4 regions of the Halobacillus sp. ACCC02827 genome follow, and region 3 is predicted to be linked to each of the others. Evidence: riboswitches for the same ligand, from Rfam matches in the RefSeq annotation. Region 3 holds a riboswitch; each other region holds the start of a gene.
The links. Region 3 has a riboswitch for S-adenosylmethionine ahead of QRD89_RS01350 (methionine biosynthesis PLP-dependent protein). Riboswitches for the same ligand answer to the same signal wherever they lie in the genome.
Positions count from the first base shown of each region.

Region 1: it holds a riboswitch for S-adenosylmethionine, as region 3 does, so the genes downstream of both, QRD89_RS08755 (sulfite exporter TauE/SafE family protein) here and QRD89_RS01350 (methionine biosynthesis PLP-dependent protein) in region 3, are expected to answer to the same signal.
Region 2: it holds a riboswitch for S-adenosylmethionine, as region 3 does, so the genes downstream of both, QRD89_RS17610 (O-acetylhomoserine aminocarboxypropyltransferase/cysteine synthase family protein) here and QRD89_RS01350 (methionine biosynthesis PLP-dependent protein) in region 3, are expected to answer to the same signal.
Region 4: it holds a riboswitch for S-adenosylmethionine, as region 3 does, so the genes downstream of both, msrA (peptide-methionine (S)-S-oxide reductase MsrA) here and QRD89_RS01350 (methionine biosynthesis PLP-dependent protein) in region 3, are expected to answer to the same signal.

Region 1 covers NZ_CP128168.1:1,637,125-1,641,547, reverse strand. Annotated here, with positions in the region: gene cobA (uroporphyrinogen-III C-methyltransferase) at 1-128, opposite strand, end outside; gene cysC (adenylyl-sulfate kinase) at 129-737, opposite strand; gene sat (sulfate adenylyltransferase) at 743-1,888, opposite strand; gene QRD89_RS08760 (phosphoadenylyl-sulfate reductase) at 1,919-2,647, opposite strand; SAM riboswitch class I at 2,726-2,843, opposite strand; SAM riboswitch class I at 3,009-3,104, shown strand; gene QRD89_RS08755 (sulfite exporter TauE/SafE family protein) at 3,244-4,116, shown strand; gene QRD89_RS08750 (DAK2 domain-containing protein) at 4,206-4,423, opposite strand, start outside.
Region 2 covers NZ_CP128168.1:3,338,003-3,342,425, forward strand. Annotated here, with positions in the region: gene QRD89_RS17595 (hypothetical protein) at 1-162, opposite strand, end outside; gene QRD89_RS17600 (NAD(P)/FAD-dependent oxidoreductase) at 193-1,419, opposite strand; gene QRD89_RS17605 (DUF2188 domain-containing protein) at 1,507-1,704, opposite strand; SAM riboswitch class I at 1,852-1,961, shown strand; gene QRD89_RS17610 (O-acetylhomoserine aminocarboxypropyltransferase/cysteine synthase family protein) at 2,076-3,749, shown strand; gene metX (homoserine O-acetyltransferase MetX) at 3,781-4,423, shown strand, end outside.
Region 3 covers NZ_CP128168.1:239,627-244,049, forward strand. Annotated here, with positions in the region: gene QRD89_RS01340 (bifunctional homocysteine S-methyltransferase/methylenetetrahydrofolate reductase) at 1-86, opposite strand, end outside; gene metC (cystathionine beta-lyase) at 73-1,269, opposite strand; gene QRD89_RS01350 (methionine biosynthesis PLP-dependent protein) at 1,266-2,384, opposite strand; SAM riboswitch class I at 2,469-2,579, opposite strand; gene QRD89_RS01355 (DUF4385 domain-containing protein) at 2,666-3,112, opposite strand; gene glsA (glutaminase A) at 3,102-4,073, opposite strand; gene QRD89_RS01365 (cytochrome d ubiquinol oxidase subunit II) at 4,161-4,423, opposite strand, start outside.
Region 4 covers NZ_CP128168.1:779,665-784,087, reverse strand. Annotated here, with positions in the region: gene QRD89_RS03930 (DUF4190 domain-containing protein) at 52-312, shown strand; gene eutH (ethanolamine utilization protein EutH) at 352-1,491, opposite strand; gene msrA (peptide-methionine (S)-S-oxide reductase MsrA) at 1,554-2,027, opposite strand; SAM riboswitch class I at 2,145-2,265, opposite strand; gene QRD89_RS03915 (AIM24 family protein) at 2,401-3,096, opposite strand; gene QRD89_RS03910 (DinB family protein) at 3,261-3,749, shown strand; gene QRD89_RS03905 (Na+/H+ antiporter NhaC family protein) at 3,785-4,423, opposite strand, start outside.

The DNA.
Region 1 (4,423 bases), 1.4 Mb from region 3:
TCGAGTAATTCTTGATTGATGAGCCGGTCATACAGAATAACGTCCGCCTGCTGGATTGCTTTCAGCCCTTTGACCGTAATCAAATCATAATCACCTGGTCCTGCTCCGACAATATAAACCTTAGCCATCTATGATGCTCCCTTCGGTATCCACCCTTTTTCTTCCAAAACCTGCAACAGCTGTTCGGCACATGCTTCGATATCATATTGATGAGAGGAAACAACAGCTTCCGGTGTTTCGGGGGCTTCATATGGAGAATCGATTCCAGTAAAGCCTTTGATCTCTCCGGAGCGGGCTTTTTTATAAAGCCCTTTAGGATCACGTGCTTCACAAGCTTCCAATGGACACTCAACATAAACCTCAAGGAAGTCCCCTTCTGGAATTGATGCGCGCACCTGCTCCCTGTCACTCTTGAACGGAGAGATAAATGCTGTCAGTACAATCGTCCCACTATCAGCAAACAACTTTGCGACTTCCCCAATCCTTCGAATATTTTCCGTACGATCCGCTTCAGAAAAACCGAGATCCGCATTCAATCCGTGACGGATGTTGTCGCCATCAAGCAGATACGTATGAACACCACGCTCATGCAGGAGATGGTTCAGCTGATTGGCGATGCTGGACTTGCCGGAACCGGAAAGTCCCGTGAACCAGAGGACACCACTGTGGTGTCCATTCTTCTTCCGGTAGGATTCCTGACTTACAGATGCTTCGTGCCAAGTAAGATTCCGTTCCATTCCCTTCACCCCTTTACGTCTGCAGCTTTCGCCTGCAGCCCTTCAATCAGAACTTCTACAACTTCCGGGCGGCTGAATGTCTTCGGCGGTTTCTCCCCGCTCCGTAACAGCTCACGGACTTTGGTTCCGGAAAGGATGACGTGATTTTCCTTATCGTGCGGGCACGTCTTGTGAGAGGCCATCGCTTCACATGCCTTACAATAAAAACTGTGTTCAAAGAACATCGGAGTAATATCAAGTTCGCCTTCGCCGTAGTGTGAGAATATCTTCTGTGCGTCATACGTTCCGTAGTAGTCGCCTACTCCAGCGTGGTCACGGCCGACGATGAAATGAGAGCAGCCGAAGTTTTTACGGACGATGGCATGGAAGATCGCTTCCCTTGGACCTGCGTAGCGCATGGCTGCACGGAAAACGGCCAGGGTCACGCGGTCCTTCGGATAGTAATGATCAAGCAGTACCTGGTAGCTCTTCATCCGAACATCACTTGGTATGTCATCGCTCTTCGTCTCGCCCACCAACGGGTTCAGGAATAAACCGTCAACCGTCTCCAAGGCCGCTTTTTGAATATATTCGTGGGCGCGGTGGACAGGGTTCCTTGTTTGGAAACCGACAACCTTCCTCCATCCGTTCTTTTCGAAAAGTGCTCTCGTTTCTTTCGGATCGAGGTAAAACTCTTCTCCGTGTTCTTTTGCTGACGAAGCAAAAACCTGGATAGTACCGGATACATAATAGTCGGGGCGTTCAAACAACTTTTTGACACCCGGGTGAGCAAGGTCCGTAGTTAAATATACTTTTTGCGCTTCTTTTTCTTTGTCAGGTTTGAAGATGTCTTCGATCTCAATCACACCGTACACCGTTCCATCATGGATAAGCTTGGCTTCTTTTCCTAACGATTCTGCCTTCTCTTGACTTACAGGCAGCGTAATCGGAATGCTCCAGGGTGTCCCGTCTTTCAAACGCATCGTATCGACGACGGATTCATAGTCTTCCTTGTTCAGGAACCCTTCCAGCGGACTGTATGCTCCGTTACCGATCAGCTCCACGTCACTGAGAGCCATTCCATCCAGTTCGATACTGTCCTTCGGTAAATCCTCCGGTGTTTCGTTCCATCTATTGATTAACTTCCCTCCATGGGGTTTAATGACTGCCATTTCATACATCCTCCTATTAGTTCGTTTCGATTAATTCGTTTCTGATGGGCCCGGGGTGTGAAGACCACACTCCGTTTTATTAAATCCTTTCCAGCGGCCGGAGCGGTCGTCGCCGACGGCCTGGGATGTACAAGGAATACATCCTACACTTGGATAGTTTTGGTCATGCAAAGCATTGTAATCCAAGCTATTTAGTCGGATATAATGCCATACGTCGTCCCAAGTCCAATGTATCAGTGGACAAACTTTCACGGACTTAAACCGTTCATCTTTGTTGATGAAATCCGTCTTCGCTCTGCTCGGGGACTGTTCTCTGCGCAGGCCGGAAAGCCAGGCAACCGCACCGGACAGTGCCTCTTCCAACGGTTTGATCTTCCGGATGTAACAACACTGGTCCGGCTGTCTCTTCCACAAAGCGGAACCATGCTCTTCTGCCTGTTCTTCCACTGTAAGCTCCGGTAATTTCATATGAATATGAAGCGCCGGATACCGCTTCTTCACTTTATCAATCAAATCGTAGGTTTCCTGGAAGTGAAGACCTGTGTCGAGAAAAACGACATCCGCATCCGGTTTGACCTGCGAAATCAGATCGATGAGTACCATTCCTTCTGCGCCGAAGCTGCACGCATAAACCACGTCAGAACCATACTGGTCGTATGCCCATTGAATGACCTTTCTCGCGCCTTTCGTATCATCCTCTGGCTGATCATTTTTGAATGGATCACCGGAAAAATGCTGGTACGTAAGTAAGTTTCCCATACACTCGCCTGCCTTTCTCCAAATAAAAACGCCCCTCTTCCGGAAAAGAAGAAGGGCGTCTGAAAGTAAGATACGTCCTTCTTATCTTTCCAAATGCTTTCAGCATCTGCTGGAATTGGCACAGCGTCTAACTTTAACGGTTAGACCCGTTGCCGAGGCTTCGATGGGCCAGTCCCTCCACCTCTCTAGATAAGAAAAATTAGTCGGTTGGATATTTCAAAAAAACTAATTGATTCAAATAGTAGGCTTCTTTCTAAGATATGTCAACAGGTTTTTTAAAAATTACAACTTTTCTGTTTTTAATATTGACAATGGTCCCCCTCTGCTTTAATTTGGTAAGTAATCAAAGCAAGATACTATATCCTTATGAAGAGCCGGGGGAGGAAACTGGTCCAACGATCCCGCAGCAACCTTTTAAAGGTGCTCCATCCAGCAGACATTGTCTGAAAGATAAGGAGAGGAACGAAAGCCTCTTCTGTGTGAAGGTTTTTTTTATTTTTGTAGAAAACCTCTTCACACATAAAACCAAGTATTCTCATATGATTAATCATACACCATATGGGAGCTGGAATTAAAGGGTAAAAGGAGAGGTTGGATTGAATAAATTAATTGTTTTCGCATTAGTGGGATTTTTTGCTCAGTTAGTCGATGGTGCTCTCGGCATGGGCTTCGGATTGACTTCCTCAACGATTCTGCTTGCCTATGGACTTGCTCCGGCAGTAGCTTCTGCATCCATTCATATGGCTCAAGTGGCAACGACGGCCGCTTCCGGCTTCTCTCACTATAAATTCGGGAATGTCGATAAGCGTCTCGTCGTTATTCTGGCTGTTCCCGGTGCCATCAGCGCTTTTCTCGGTGCAGCTGTGTTAAGCTGGGTTCCAGGAGAAATTATCCGACCCTACATATCACTCTTCCTCCTCGTATTAGGAATCTATATCATCATTCGTTTCCTTACCATGGGACAGAAGCGGCGCCAGGAGAAGCGGCCTTTCAAAAAGAGCTTTTTGTTTCCACTTGGATTTATCGGAGGTTTTCTTGATGCAGTCGGCGGCGGCGGGTGGGGACCAGTGAATACGCCCGTTCTCCTGGCAAGACAGAAGCTTGAACCCCGAAAAGTGATTGGAACGGTAGATACCAGCGAATTCATCGTCACTGTTTCTGCGACCCTCGGGTTTCTTATCTTTCTTGGCTGGGAGCAATTCAGCTGGCTGCTCGTATCTGCGTTTGTGATCGGCGGGGTTATTGCGGCCCCCCTTGCTGCCTGGCTTGTGAAAATAATGCCGTCTCTCGTATTAGGTGTCCTCGCCGGTGGATTCATCGTTTTGACAAATATCCGAACGCTTTTGAATACAGTAGAGCTTGGAGACACCTCCATCGCCATTATTTACACGGCTTTAGTCCTTGCCTATATCTGCATGGTTCTCTTGTCCATCCGCAGAAACTTCCGGCTTAAGCCGGCAACCAGGTAGCAGGAACAGTGTTGTCCTGAGCAGCACGCTTTTATGATAATATAAAAAAAGAGATCAGAGCTGTATGCTCTGATCTCTTTTTCTATATTTTATTCAATAGAGAAGATATAGGAATAAATCGGCTGTCCACCTGTGTGAACTTCCACTTCCAAATCTTCGAACGTATCTTCAATATACGCTTCCAACTGACCAATTTCATCTTCTTCAACTTCTTCACCAGTAAGAATGGTCAGGATTTCATCTTCATCCTCATCGATCATCTCGCGAAGCAGAGCCTTCGCTGCCTCTAACGCTTCTTTTGCCGTTG
Region 2 (4,423 bases), 580 kb from region 3:
CTCCGCCTGCTCCTTTAAACCATGACTGACACATAGATCATCCAAATGTTCACGAAGGTGCCGGTAAACTTGTTGGAACACTCTCCGCTTCTCCTCCTGCATGACCTTATCTGTATAAACCTCTTGCAGCTTTGCATATGCGGTTTCTTTCGTCCATTCCATCCCCATCACCTCTCTTTATATAGTTCGCCGTCAGGGAGAGGAATCCTTGTCATATCCGAATGCTTCCGCTTCCATTTCGACAGATTGGTAAAGCAGAGGAAAGTCTCTGGTCCCTTCTCTCAAATAATCCCCCAATTTCGGCGCCACTTTGTTCCATACCATCGGGTTGGCAGCCATCGCTTGAAACAGGGCAAGTTCATTCTTCGAGAACCTTTTTAACGAGTGGATATAATCCAGCGTCAACTGAAAGCCCGGGAAGAGGTGTTTATCCCGCTTTTTCTGGAAAGCTTCCATGACCACTTCCCTGTCATCACCTGCATCGATCCGCATGCACGCATCTGCGAGCAGAAACGCCTGCATGAAAGCATCATTAATACCAAGTCCTGTACTTGGGTCTTTACTGTGACCTGCATCGCCGATCAGGGCCCATCCGTTTCCATAAGGTTTACGGAAAAAGTTAGGCACCCCTGAGGTCCCGATGATACTTCCTTGCAAACGGGCATTCTCCAACCGCTTTTCCATTCCATACAGCTGCTTGTACATACGGACAAACGCTTCGGGGGAATCTTTCATCATAGTTTTAAACTCATCCGGATGAACCTCAAGACCGATACAATCTCTTCCTTGTTCCATTGGGAACAAAAAGCCGATTCTTCCTTCATGAAGAAATATTTCCGTAGTAGGCGTTTCCAAAGGGGGAATTCCCTCAAAATATCCGTACAGCACTGGTCTGAGAGGCGGTGTATCGTGATACACTTCCGCACCTGCCTGGCGGGCGATCGTCGAATGTTTACCATCTGCTCCGACAATTAAATCACCATACACCTCTTTCTCTCTCCCTTTCCCTTTTATCCTCACCCCTACCATGCGGTCTTGATCCCACAAAACCTCCCGCACAGCTGTCTCTGAAAGAAAGGTTACTCCCTCGTACAGGAAGGTGCGTTCTATAAGAAGCATATCCAGGCGGTCACGCTTTGGTATGACCGTGTAGGCAGACCTCGGGCCATCTATGTAACTGGAACCGATATGTGTCCTCATCCGATCCACCTTCCGCAGGCCGCCAGCCAGCAATTTGTCTAAAATGCCGAGTTCTTCTAAGTAACCGGTATGCGACATATAATGAGTTGATAACGTATCACTCGGGAAAGGAGCTTTATCTATAAGAAGTACTTTTTTTCCGAGTTTTCCAAGCAGAACTGCTAAACTCGCGCCTGCCACCCGTGCACCTGCAATGACCACATCATAGCGATTGTCCATAAAGATCCCCTCTTCTTTTCTACTAATCCTGCTTCCACTCTACCAGATTCATAACATAAAAAAACTCCCGTTTCCGGGAGTCATGTATTAGTACGTGCGCTCTTCTTCTACTTCGTGATTCTGATTCATAATGGAAAGCTTGCTTGGTGAGTTTCCTTTCGCCATTTCTTCAGCCTTTTCGATGGCAGTATCACGTTCATCGTAAAGATCTGTCGGAGCCACGTCTTCGATTTTAACAAACCAGCCTGTTACGTCTTTATTTGGGACTACACTATATTCTTTCATTCTATCTTCACTCCTCTACTATTTTTGAATGTAGTAAGAGCATTCCCAGCTGGATGCATACTCAAACATCAAAGACCTCGGAGAAAGGGTTTGACATTGCACAGGCACACGTATATAATTTCAAACAAGTCAGACTAATCGAATACACTCTTATCGAGAGCGGCAGAGGGACTAGGCCCTACGACGCCCGGCAACCATCAAGCAAAGACTTGAAAAGGTGCTAAATCCTACAGATCCGGTGATCTGAAAGATAAGGGGAGGTAATCCGTACATACAGCCCTCTTCTTTCTTACAGAAGAGGGCTTTTCGTTTGCCTTCCGCCACCAAGGTAGAGGTTCCTAGGAACAACAATCCAAGGAGGAGAATGATTGATGACTTTCCCTAACCACCCGTACGGTCCAGAGACTTTGTTGTTACACGGCGGACAGGAGCCAGACCCGGCTACCGGTTCCCGCGCAGTGCCGATTTATCAAACGACCTCTTATGTCTTCCGAGACACAGACCACGCTCAGAACCTGTTCGCCCTTGCAGAACCGGGAAACATTTATACGCGGATCATGAACCCGACCGTGGATGCTTTCGAGCAGCGGATGGCTTTATTGGAAGACGGAGCCGCAGCTGTAGCTACTTCTTCCGGAATGTCAGCGATCACACTCGCCATTTTGAATATTGCAGGGGCCGGAGATGAAATCGTGGCTTCCTCCAACCTTTACGGCGGCACATACAACCTCTTCGTCCATACCCTTCCGAGGTATGGAATCCATGTTCGTTTCATTGAAGGCAGCAGCCATGACGACTTCCAAGCAGCCATTACCTCAAATACAAAGGCTATTTTCGCGGAAACGATTGGAAATCCGAGTCTGGATGTTCTCGATATCGAGAAAGTGGCAGCTGTAGCCCACAGTCATCACATCCCACTTATTATCGATAACACCTTTGCCACCCCTTATGTATGCCAACCTTTCGCATGGGGCGCGGATATCGTCGTCCACTCCGCTACGAAATGGATCGGGGGACACGGCACGACGATTGGCGGTGTCGTCATTGACAGCGGCCGTTTTAACTGGGACCACGAGAAGTTCCCTGGATTTACAACTCCGGATGAGAGCTACAATGGAATCCGCTACGCCGATCTCGGTCCCGCAGCCTACGCGGTTAAACTCCGCGTCCAACTTCTCCGGGATATCGGGGCATGCCTAAGCCCGCAAAATGCTTTCCTGTTGCTGCAAGGGTTGGAGACGCTGCATCTCCGAATTAAAAAGCATGCGGATCAGGCACTCGAGATTGCCAGGTATTTAGAAAAACATGAAGGAGTCGAGTGGGTGCGTTATCCGGGATTACCCGATCATCCTACCCACCCCCTTGCTGAGAAGTACTTCCATTACGGCCACGGCTCCATCGTCGTTTTTGGTATTTCAGGCGGCAGGGAAGCTGGTCGTACACTGATAGACAACATCGGATTGTGGTCCCATGTAGCTAACGTCGGCGATGCAAAATCGTTAATTATTCATCCCGCATCCACCACACACCAACAGTTGAACGAGCATGACCTGAAGAAATCGGGCGTCACCGAGGAGCTCGTGCGTCTGTCTGTAGGCCTGGAGTCGGTTGATGACTTGATTGATGAATTGGATGCTGCCATCCGCCAAGCTACAGGTGCTGGGTCGGCAAGTAAAAACAGGAACCATCCAGCACTGCCGATTCTACAATCATCCTTGGATCGTTCAGAAGGCCAACTGAGGAAAAGGACGATCGGGTTTACCACAAGTCCTTCTCCGGAGGATGTAAACAGACTTGCTCAACTCGGCTATACGATTGTGGATCTATCCTCAGAAGAAGAGGCACCTACTTATGTGGATATCCTTCATTTTGACCGGTTGAACACAGATGAACCGATTATCGAGCAGCAGCCGCACGGAATTTTGTGGATTAATGAGGCAATAGCGGAGGATGAGGAAACCACGATTTCCGGTATACGAATATATGACGCTGTCGTAGCGGTTCGTACAGGAAAAAGCATCTCCTCCTCTCTACAATCGGTCTAATCGAAAGCATTACGGAAAGGAGAATTCGTTCATGTCATTGAAAAACCCAGTCAGCCAGGAAACAGAAAGTCCAGTCCTTTCCATTGGTCCTTTGGAATTAGAGTCAGGAGATCGGCTGACTGATGTAGAACTCGCTTACGAGCGTTATGGTAAAGCGGATGCTCCTGTCATTTTAGTCTGCCATGCGTTGACGGGAAACCAATTGGCAGTCGGATCAAAGGAAGAACCTGGCTGGTGGGCTGGCTTGATCGGAGACGACTGTCCCATCGATACGAAACACTATCAAGTCATTACCTTCAACGTGCTCGGCGGATGTCACGGTTCTACAGGACCCGCGAGCATAAACCCTGACACCGGTAAGGAATACAAACAAACATTCCCACCTGTTACCATCCGGGACATGGTTAACGCCCAATTTGAAGCGCTTAGAAGACTGGGTATTCAGCAGTTAGAGGCAGTCGTCGGGGGATCACTGGGCGGTATGCAGGCATATGAATGGGGTCTGCTGTACCCGACCTTTATGAAGAAGCTGTTTATTCTCGCAGCCACTCCTTATTTGAGCGATTACGGGATTGCCTTCAACCACATAGGATCAAAAGCCATATGCTCCGATCCCGCATTCAATGGAGGAAATTACGAATCCAATACAGCTCTGCAGGGTTTTGAAATAGCCC
Region 3 (4,423 bases):
CGATCAATACCATAGGAGTAGAGGAGGGTGCCCATAGCACCATCACCGATCAATGTTTTGTTCTGTAATGCTTCACGTAAGTTCATGGCTCGGCCTCCCATTCGTAGTAAATGCATATGGTTGAATCTGTTTGAGTGCTTGATAGAAATCAGCCAGCAGCTCTTCCGGGTTTTCCAATCCGACGGATAGGCGGAGCAGTCCATCGGTGATGCCGCGCTTTTCCCGTTCTGCTTTCGGCATGGCAGCATGAGACATGCGTGCAGGATAGGAGAGAATTGATTCTACTGCTCCGAGGCTCACCGCAAAGACAGGGATTTGTACCGCTTTGGTGAATTGTCGGACCGCATCTTCATCTCTTAATCGAAAAGAAAGTACCGCTCCCGCACCATCCGCTTGGTAGGAGTGGGTGGAACTGCCCGGATGACAGGAGAACCCTGGATAGTACACTTCTTCAATCAACGGATGCTTCTGCAGCTGCTCTGCAATTAGTTCCGCCGAGCGGGAAGACTGGGTGAGTCGTGTGTGCAGCGTCTTAAGGCCGCGAAGCACGAGCCAACAATCGTGTGCGCCCAAGATCGATCCGAATGAATTCTGCAAAAATCCTAAACGTTCAGCAATTTCAGGGCAGCCGGTAACAGCGAGACCAGCTACGACGTCACTGTGGCCTGCAATAAATTTTGTAGCGCTGTGAAGGACAAGATCGGCACCTAATTCTAACGGCCGCTGGAGGGCCGGTGTCATGAAGGTGTTGTCTACAAACGTCCAACATTCATTGGCTTTTGCGAGCTTCGTTACCGCCTGTATATCAGTGATCTTTAAGGTGGGATTGGATGGTGTCTCAATATAAAGAACCTTCGTGTTCGGTTGGATGGCTCGTGCCACTGCATCCAAGTCTGTCATATCGACAAATGTGTGATCGATCCCAAATCGATCGAGCACGTTGGTGACCATGCGGAACGTACCCCCGTACACATCTTCTGTAATGACGATGTGATCCCCTTGCGATAAAAGCATGAAAGAGGTGGAAATAGCGGCCATGCCGGATGCGAAGGCGAAGCCGTTGGTGCCGCTCTCCAGCCCGGCGATCGTGTCTTCCAAGGCTTTTCGTGTCGGATTGCCGGAACGACTGTAATCATAGTCGCCCGGTTGATCGAAATCCTGCTGGTGGAACGTGGATGCTTGGTTAATTGGAACACTGACGGCACCTGTCTGCGGATCAAATTTATAATCGCTGTGCAGTAGACGGGTTTGAATGGAATGGTCGGTCATTGTACAATCTCCTCCTTCAGTAAGCTGCTCAAGGTCTGTTCCAAATCTTCCAGTAAATCATCGATGTGCTCAATTCCTACAGAGAACCGAAGCAGACGGTTGCATACTCCGTATCCCGTGCGGATTTCTTCCGGTATATCCGCATGCGTTTGTGTAGCCGGATACGTAATAAAGCTTTCAACCCCCCCGAGACTTTCTGCAAAACATATCAAGTTCAGGCTGCGCAGAAACGGGTCGATCCACTGCTCATGCTGCAGACGGAAAGAAATCATTCCGCCTCGCCCCGGATAGAAGACGTCTGTTACCGCCGGATGCTCTTTTAAATAATCCACAACAGCTTTCGCGTTTGTTTCATGCTGCCTCATTCGCAGCGGAAGGGTCTTCATTCCGCGCATAAGCAGCCACGAATCAAGTGGGGAAAGGACGGCGCCGGATGTATTCTGATGGAACTCCAGCGTTTCATTGACCTGTTTTCCTTTACTGACAAGAATACCTGCAAGTACGTCGTTGTGACCCGCTAGATATTTGGTTGCGCTGTGGATGACGACATCCGCCCCTTCTTCCAGCGGTTTTTGCAGGACGGGAGTATAGAGCGTGTTATCGACAAGCAAAAGCAGGTCGTGTGCTTTTGCCAGTTTAGATACCTCTCGGATATCTGTCGTATGCATTAGTGGATTTGTCGGTGTTTCAATGTAAATCGCTTTGGTCTGATCGTTGATGTAAGCAGTCAAATTATCCAGCTCTTTGCTGTCACAGTAGTGGAAATTCAGGCCGTAGCGTTCTTTCATATGCTCGAAGAGTCGGTATGTCCCGCCGTATAGATCTTCTGAAACGATAATTTCGTCCCCTTGCTTAAATAGAGAAAGGGCCGTTTGGATGGCAGCCATTCCGGAACTGAAGGCGAACCCGGCTTCGCCGCCTTCGATATCAGCAATGGACTTCTCCAGAGCCTGCCTGGTCGGGTTTCCTGTCCGGGTATAATCGAAGCCTGTGGATTCCCCTAAGCCGGGATGACGGTATGCGGTAGAGAAATAAACAGGGGGATTTATCGCGCCTGTGGGCTCTTCTTTCTGGTTTCCAGTTTGGACGAATTTAGTATCAGTGTGCGGACACATGTGAACATTCCTCATTTCTAGTAATCTTGTATATAAATAAAAAAAGCCTTCTTAGATAAGAAGACTTTGACGTTTCCGTTCTTCTTCTTATCTTCCAAGTTGAATAGACAACTTGCTGGAGTTAGCACCTTTCTGGTTAGACCAGGGGTTGCTGAGGCTTCACAGGGCCAGTCCCTCTGCCTCTCTTGATAAGAGATTCAATTGTATAAATGTAAATGTTGTTGACTACTTTACACTACTCAGAAACTTTTGACAATATACCTTGTAGAAATTTTTTACTTTTATCCGTATTTTTCTTGGTGTCTCTTTTTTTGCTTCAGATACTCTTCATCTTCACGCACCAGCTTCCATTTTTCTTCAAAGATGCGTGCCGATTCCGCTTTTTCTTCATCGATCTGCCGTTCGTTCACCTTACCGTCATCGCCGTACTTTTTTCCGCCTTTATAATTGGCGTATCGTCTGGAGCGTGTGTATCCCATCTGGAGGAATTTACGGGCCATATCCATACCTACAATATCTTCTGCTTTCTTATATTCAAGGAATTGCTCATATATCTTCTCGGAAGATTCTTTAGCAATTTCCGGTGTTTTGAATCGCCAATTCGGCAGGATCTCACTCTTGTAAGGCTCGACAAGGAGGACCCCCTGCTCTCCTTTACCGACCCGGTACTTTTCCGGGTTTTCTTTGAAATTGATATGGTCGAAATCAAGATCGTAGTCAAACGCCATTATGTTCCTCCTCTGCATCTGTATTTTCCACCCCGAACATATTTAAGCCGAGATCTTTGGACAATTTTTTGATTAAGGCTCCGCCGGCTGTGCTGTTCCCCTTCTTATCAATGGCAGGCCCGACGACACCGATTCCCATCCGGCCGGGGACGGAACCGATGATGCTGCCGGATACACCGCTTTTGCAGGGGAACCCTGCTTCTACTGCATAGTGGCCGGATGAATTGTACATGCCGGAAGTCATCATGATCGCCTTCACAGTCCGAAGATGGTGGGGTGGGATCAGCCGCTCTCCGCTTGCGGGGTCTTCGCCGCCTTTTGCCAGAAAGAGTCCTACCTTCGCGAAGTCTGTACAGCACATCATGACTGCATTCATTCGGAAGTAAAGGTCGAGTGCTTCTTCTACATCTGTCACGAGTGTCCCGTTGCTTTGCATAAAGTATGCGAGAGATCGGTTTCTTGCTCCGTTGCCTATTTCTGCTTCGTAGACTTCTTCACTCATCTCCAGCTGATCATTACTTGTGATGCGGCGAAGGAAAGTAAGGTACCGGTCGAAGCGGGTTTCCGTATTCTGCCCCTTAATGAGAGAGGCGACAGCAATAGCTCCTGCGTTGATCATAGGATTAAACGGTTTGTGGGTCACATGTGATTCCAGTTGACTGATCGAGTTGAAGAAATCACCCATCGGTTCCATTCCTACGGTTTGGAAGACGCGGTCTTTCCCGAAATCCTGGAGGGCAAGCATGAGGCCGATGATTTTGGAAGTGCTCTGCATAGGAATGTGCTGATTGTCTCCACCGGCGGAATAGGACTCCCCGTGTGTTGTGAGGATGGAAACACTTAAGTGATCTTTGATTGTTTCATCGAAATGAGGAATGGTCATATTGACATTTCCATGGGAAGCGTACGGTTTGCTGTCTTCGATTGCTTCCTCTAAGTATTGATTGGTCAACTTCTTCATAGTTTCACCTCTCTTTGTCTCTATGTACCCCGTACGGTCCTAAGGATAACGATATAAAAAAGAACGGCAGCTTAAGCTGCCGCTCTTCTATTCCTGTTTCAAGTAACGGCGGTCTTTCAGGAACAAGCGCCAGAACAGGATGAAAGCAGGAATCAGAATTCCGAATCCAATACCGTAGACGACAAGCATCTGATAGAAGATGTCCGGATTTGTGAATCCTTCTTCTATAGTCAAATCAGGATAAATCAGATAGGGGAGGTGCGCATTGCCATAGGCATAGATAGCGATGCCGTATTGAATGATGATCGCAAGGACGGCAAGTCGTGATCGTCCACGCTGTCCATTCTTCC
Region 4 (4,423 bases), 540 kb from region 3:
TCTTCTTTTTGTTATACTTCTATTATAGAGAAACACAGGCAGAGGATGTTGATGATGAACGAAAAAGCAATGACGTCACTCGTTTTAGGCATTTTGTCGATCTTTTTACCTTTCCTCGGACTTATTACAGGAATCATGGGGATCATTTATGCCAACACCGTACTCAGCACGGGAGAGGAAGCGGAGGGAAGGAATTTAGCCATCAGCGGTAAGGTGTGCAGTATTATTGGTTTATGTCTGCAAATCCTTGTTATCATAACCGTTATTCTTGGGTATCTATTCTTCACACGATTGATTTTTGGATACAACTAAAGAGGCGCATACATCAAATGTATGCGCCTCTTTTCAGTTTCACAAAACATAATTTTTATTAGATGAGAGATGTACTGCAGAAGGTGTCGTTTTCTCTTCGACAGCATCTTTTCTGGTTATAAACAGGGCAAGCAGAACGGCCAGCATGCCGGCAGTAAGTTTGCCGATGATAACCGGCAGGATCATCTCCGGTTCAACCCCGGCAACGAAACCGAGATGGCTGCCGATGACGAAAGCCCCGCTCACCGCAAAGGCGGAATTGATCACCTTACCGCGCGGGTTCATCTCCTTCATCATTGCAAACATAGGCAGATGATGCGCTAAGGAAGCAAGCAGTCCGGTAAGCGCCGTTTCGTTCACGCCCAGTACACGGCTCCAAGCAGAGAAATACTTTCGGCAGTAGTGATTCAGAATGGTTACAAACGGATAGGCCCCAGCAAGCGTAATGGTAATCTTACCTACGATAATGATCCCTTCAGAAAAAGGAGCCATACCAGGGATCAGGACAAGCCCCGTCAATGTTTCAATGGCAATCAGCAACAATCCGATCAACAGGATCGCTTCCATACCCTTGCCTAAATAAGCGAACACTCTAATCGTAAGCCTACGAAACAGAAATAAACCTGCGCTGACAAGTACTGCTAATAAGATGGCAGGGAGTAACTGTTTGAACATCCACCCCCATTCAAATCCGGCGGACGCTCCTCCAACAAGGCAGCCGAGCGGAATGGTCGCTATACCAGCAAGGACTCCTTTGGCAAAGTAAGGACTGTCCTCCTTTTTGATGATCGTAAGCGCGACCGGAATCGTAAACACGAGTGTCGGTCCCATCATCGTTCCGAGGAGCGTCCAGGAAAACAGGGCGGCCCTGTCATCGACCGCCAGCGCCTCCGACAAAGGGTACGCCCCCATATCTATGGCAAGCACCATGGAAGCAAAGATGGAAGGATCTGCTCCAAACCACTGAAATGCCGGAGAAATTACGGGCGCCAGCCATTCGGACAGAACGGGAGCAAGAGAAATGATCCCAATCATGGATAAGGCGAGCGAACCCATCATCGTAAACGCTTCATAGAAACGTGCCCCGATTTTAAGGCGGTTATTTAGAAAATAATAATCAAATGCTCCGGCAACCATAAACAGGCACAGCAGAATTAGTACGCCGTCATTGAACCACAAAACCCCATCCCTCTCTTCCCTCTAAAAAAGACTCCCGGGCCCCAGGAGTCTTGATCCATTTATTATCCGATGCTGCATGCAGCAGAACCGTTTTTCTGCAAATATTTCTGATGGTATTCTTCCGCTTCAAAGAAGGAGGTCGCTTCTTCCACTTCCGTGACGATCGCCCGCTTGAACGTCCCCTTCTCCTCCCACTCTTTAATCTTCTCTTCCGCAATATATTTCTGACTCGCGTCGGAATAGAAAATCGCTGAGCGGTACTGATGTCCTACATCAATTCCCTGCTTGTTCTTAGAAGTAGGATCATGTGCTTCAAAGAAAATGTTAATTAATTCGGAATACGTAATTCTTGTCGGATCATATTCGATTCTGACGGCTTCCGCGTGCCCCGTTTTACCTGTTTTGACTTGTTCGTAGGTTGGATTCTCCAGTTTCCCGCCGATATAGCCGACCTTTGTAGCTGTTACGCCTTCAAATTTCTCAAAAAACGCCTCTACTCCCCAAAAACATCCTGCACCGAAAATAGCTGTTGCCATTTGACATCTTTCCCTTCCCTTAACGCAACTTCTATCGAGAGCCTTTACGGTATAGTAAACAAAAAGACCCCTTTTCTTATCCAGTAAGAAAAGGGGGTCGTAAATATCCGTACGATCCTCTCATCTCTTAGAGCAATAAATACTCTACAGGAATTGGCACCGTTCTCGTCAATTGTACAATTGATTCGATGGTTGCCGGGCATCAAAGGGCCAGTCCCTCCGCCTCTCTGGATAAGAAGTTTCCGTTATTATTTAATTTAAGTTAATTTACATACTACAACGTTTTTCCAACGAAGTAAAGGGGGAAGCTCATTTTTTTTTGTAAGGACTCTCCCTTCATTCTATGCAGGAACCACAACGGGAATGACGATAATCATCCTTGACTATTCGTTGTGTAAACTTCTTCAAACGGCTGAACGATAACAAATCCATCCCCTTCAAATTTCATCTGAATGGATTCCCCGCTCCCTCTGCCGATGAAAGTCTTGAAACTGACATCTGTCTTGAAAGCAGGCTCCAAATGCCCGGACCAGGCCACTGTTGCATGAGGATCGGTCAAAACAGGCTGACCGGGCTTCACTAATAAAGTCAGCGGTTCATAATGAGAAGTAATAGCTACACGACCACTCCCGGAGAGAGTAACGTTAAACAATCCGCCGGATACCATACCGGCTACTTTTTTCATCAATTTGATGTCCCAGTTTATGCTCGGTTCAAAGGCCAAAAGGTCATTGCCGTTCACCGTCAGCGTCTCATTGTCCAAGTCAAAGATTGTAATCTTCTTACCTTGATCAGCGAGGTATAATGCCCCCCTCCCTGTTGCTTTCATAAGAGAGCTTCCCTCTCCAGTCATCGCCTTCTTGAACAGGCGGCCCACTCCATGCTCCAATATTCCTTCCCTTTCAAATTTAATATCTCCGTTATAAGAAATCATAGACCCGGCTTTCGCCCACACCTGGTCCATCAAATTAACTTCCAATATCCTCGGGGTTTCCAATTCAAAGTAATCGTTTTCCGAATCGTCCTGCTTCGTCTGCCTGATAAATTCCTGTATTGAATAATTTCCCATCCTGATTCCTCCTTCAATGATTGGCCAATGTAGAAGCTCATGATTGTCATACGTTTCCATACCCGCTAATGTTTCAACTTACTCAAGTCCTTTTCTTTACGTATCAGCACTACTGTTATGGTAGACTCGGGTTACCATGTCATTACACAAAAGGAGAGCTATATATGTATGGTTTAGATGAGAAAAGAGAGCAGCTGCTCGAATATGTGAGGGAGATTCCCGCCTCCAAACATACGGTGAAACCGGCAGAAAATCGCTGGTCTATTATGGAAGTATTGGAGCATTTGTACTTAATCGAACAGTTCGTCATCCATCAGGTGAACAGATCACTTAAGCAAGGAGATCAGCAGCAGGTGACGGAAAAACCAGTCCATAAGGTAACCAACCGCTCTTACACATTGGAAGCTCCAGAGTCTGTTCGTCCAAAGGGTATTTTTCATAACCTGAAGGAAGCGGAAGACGGACTCAAAAAATCAAGGGAAGCTACATTATTCCTCATTCATAATAAAGAAAAAGAAACGTTGCAGAACCGAGCATTTCCACATCCTGCTCTTGGTGACATGAACCTGGAACAATGGGTCGAATTTATCGGCTGGCACGAACTTCGCCACCTCGATCAGATCAAAGAAATTAACCAATCTTTAAATACATGATTAACCCCCCCGGAGCTTTACTCCGGGGGGTTGTATTATGCTTGACCTTTGTAATCTTCAGGCTTAATTTCTTCTCCGTTCTTGCCGGTATAGCGAAGACCCCAGCCTGTCCAGGCAGCAATCAGCATGACAATCAACAGTCCCCAGCCCTGGAATACGAACGGGAATACTTCTCCGGGTCCGATAACAGGAAGGAAGTCATACTGCTCAGCCGCTCCTCTTACAGTCGTCCAGGCAAGCAGGACACCGCCGCTCCAAGGGAAGATATACCCGAGTGAAGAAGTGACAGTATCAAGAAAATTGGCACGTCTGTAAGGATGAATGTTCAACTCTTTTCCTAGCTTCCTCACAAACGGTGCAGCCGCAATTTCTGCCGCTGTATTAATGGTGATGAACATATTGAGAAACGCCACAATACCAAAAATCGACAGCTCTGCTCTGCGTACCACGTTATTGATAAGTCGAAGGAAAAAATTCTTGATAACATCCATCGTTCCAGCTACTTCCAGAAGGTAGGCAGCCGCCAAAATGAACAGGATGAGGACAGCCATGTTGAAGTAGCCGCCGATTCCATCGATCAATGCTCCTTCTACCACCGCTTCTCCAGCTTCATTTTTATAAATATGAAGCACTTCTGTCAAAGAAGTCCCTGATAGAAAGATGAATACGACGGA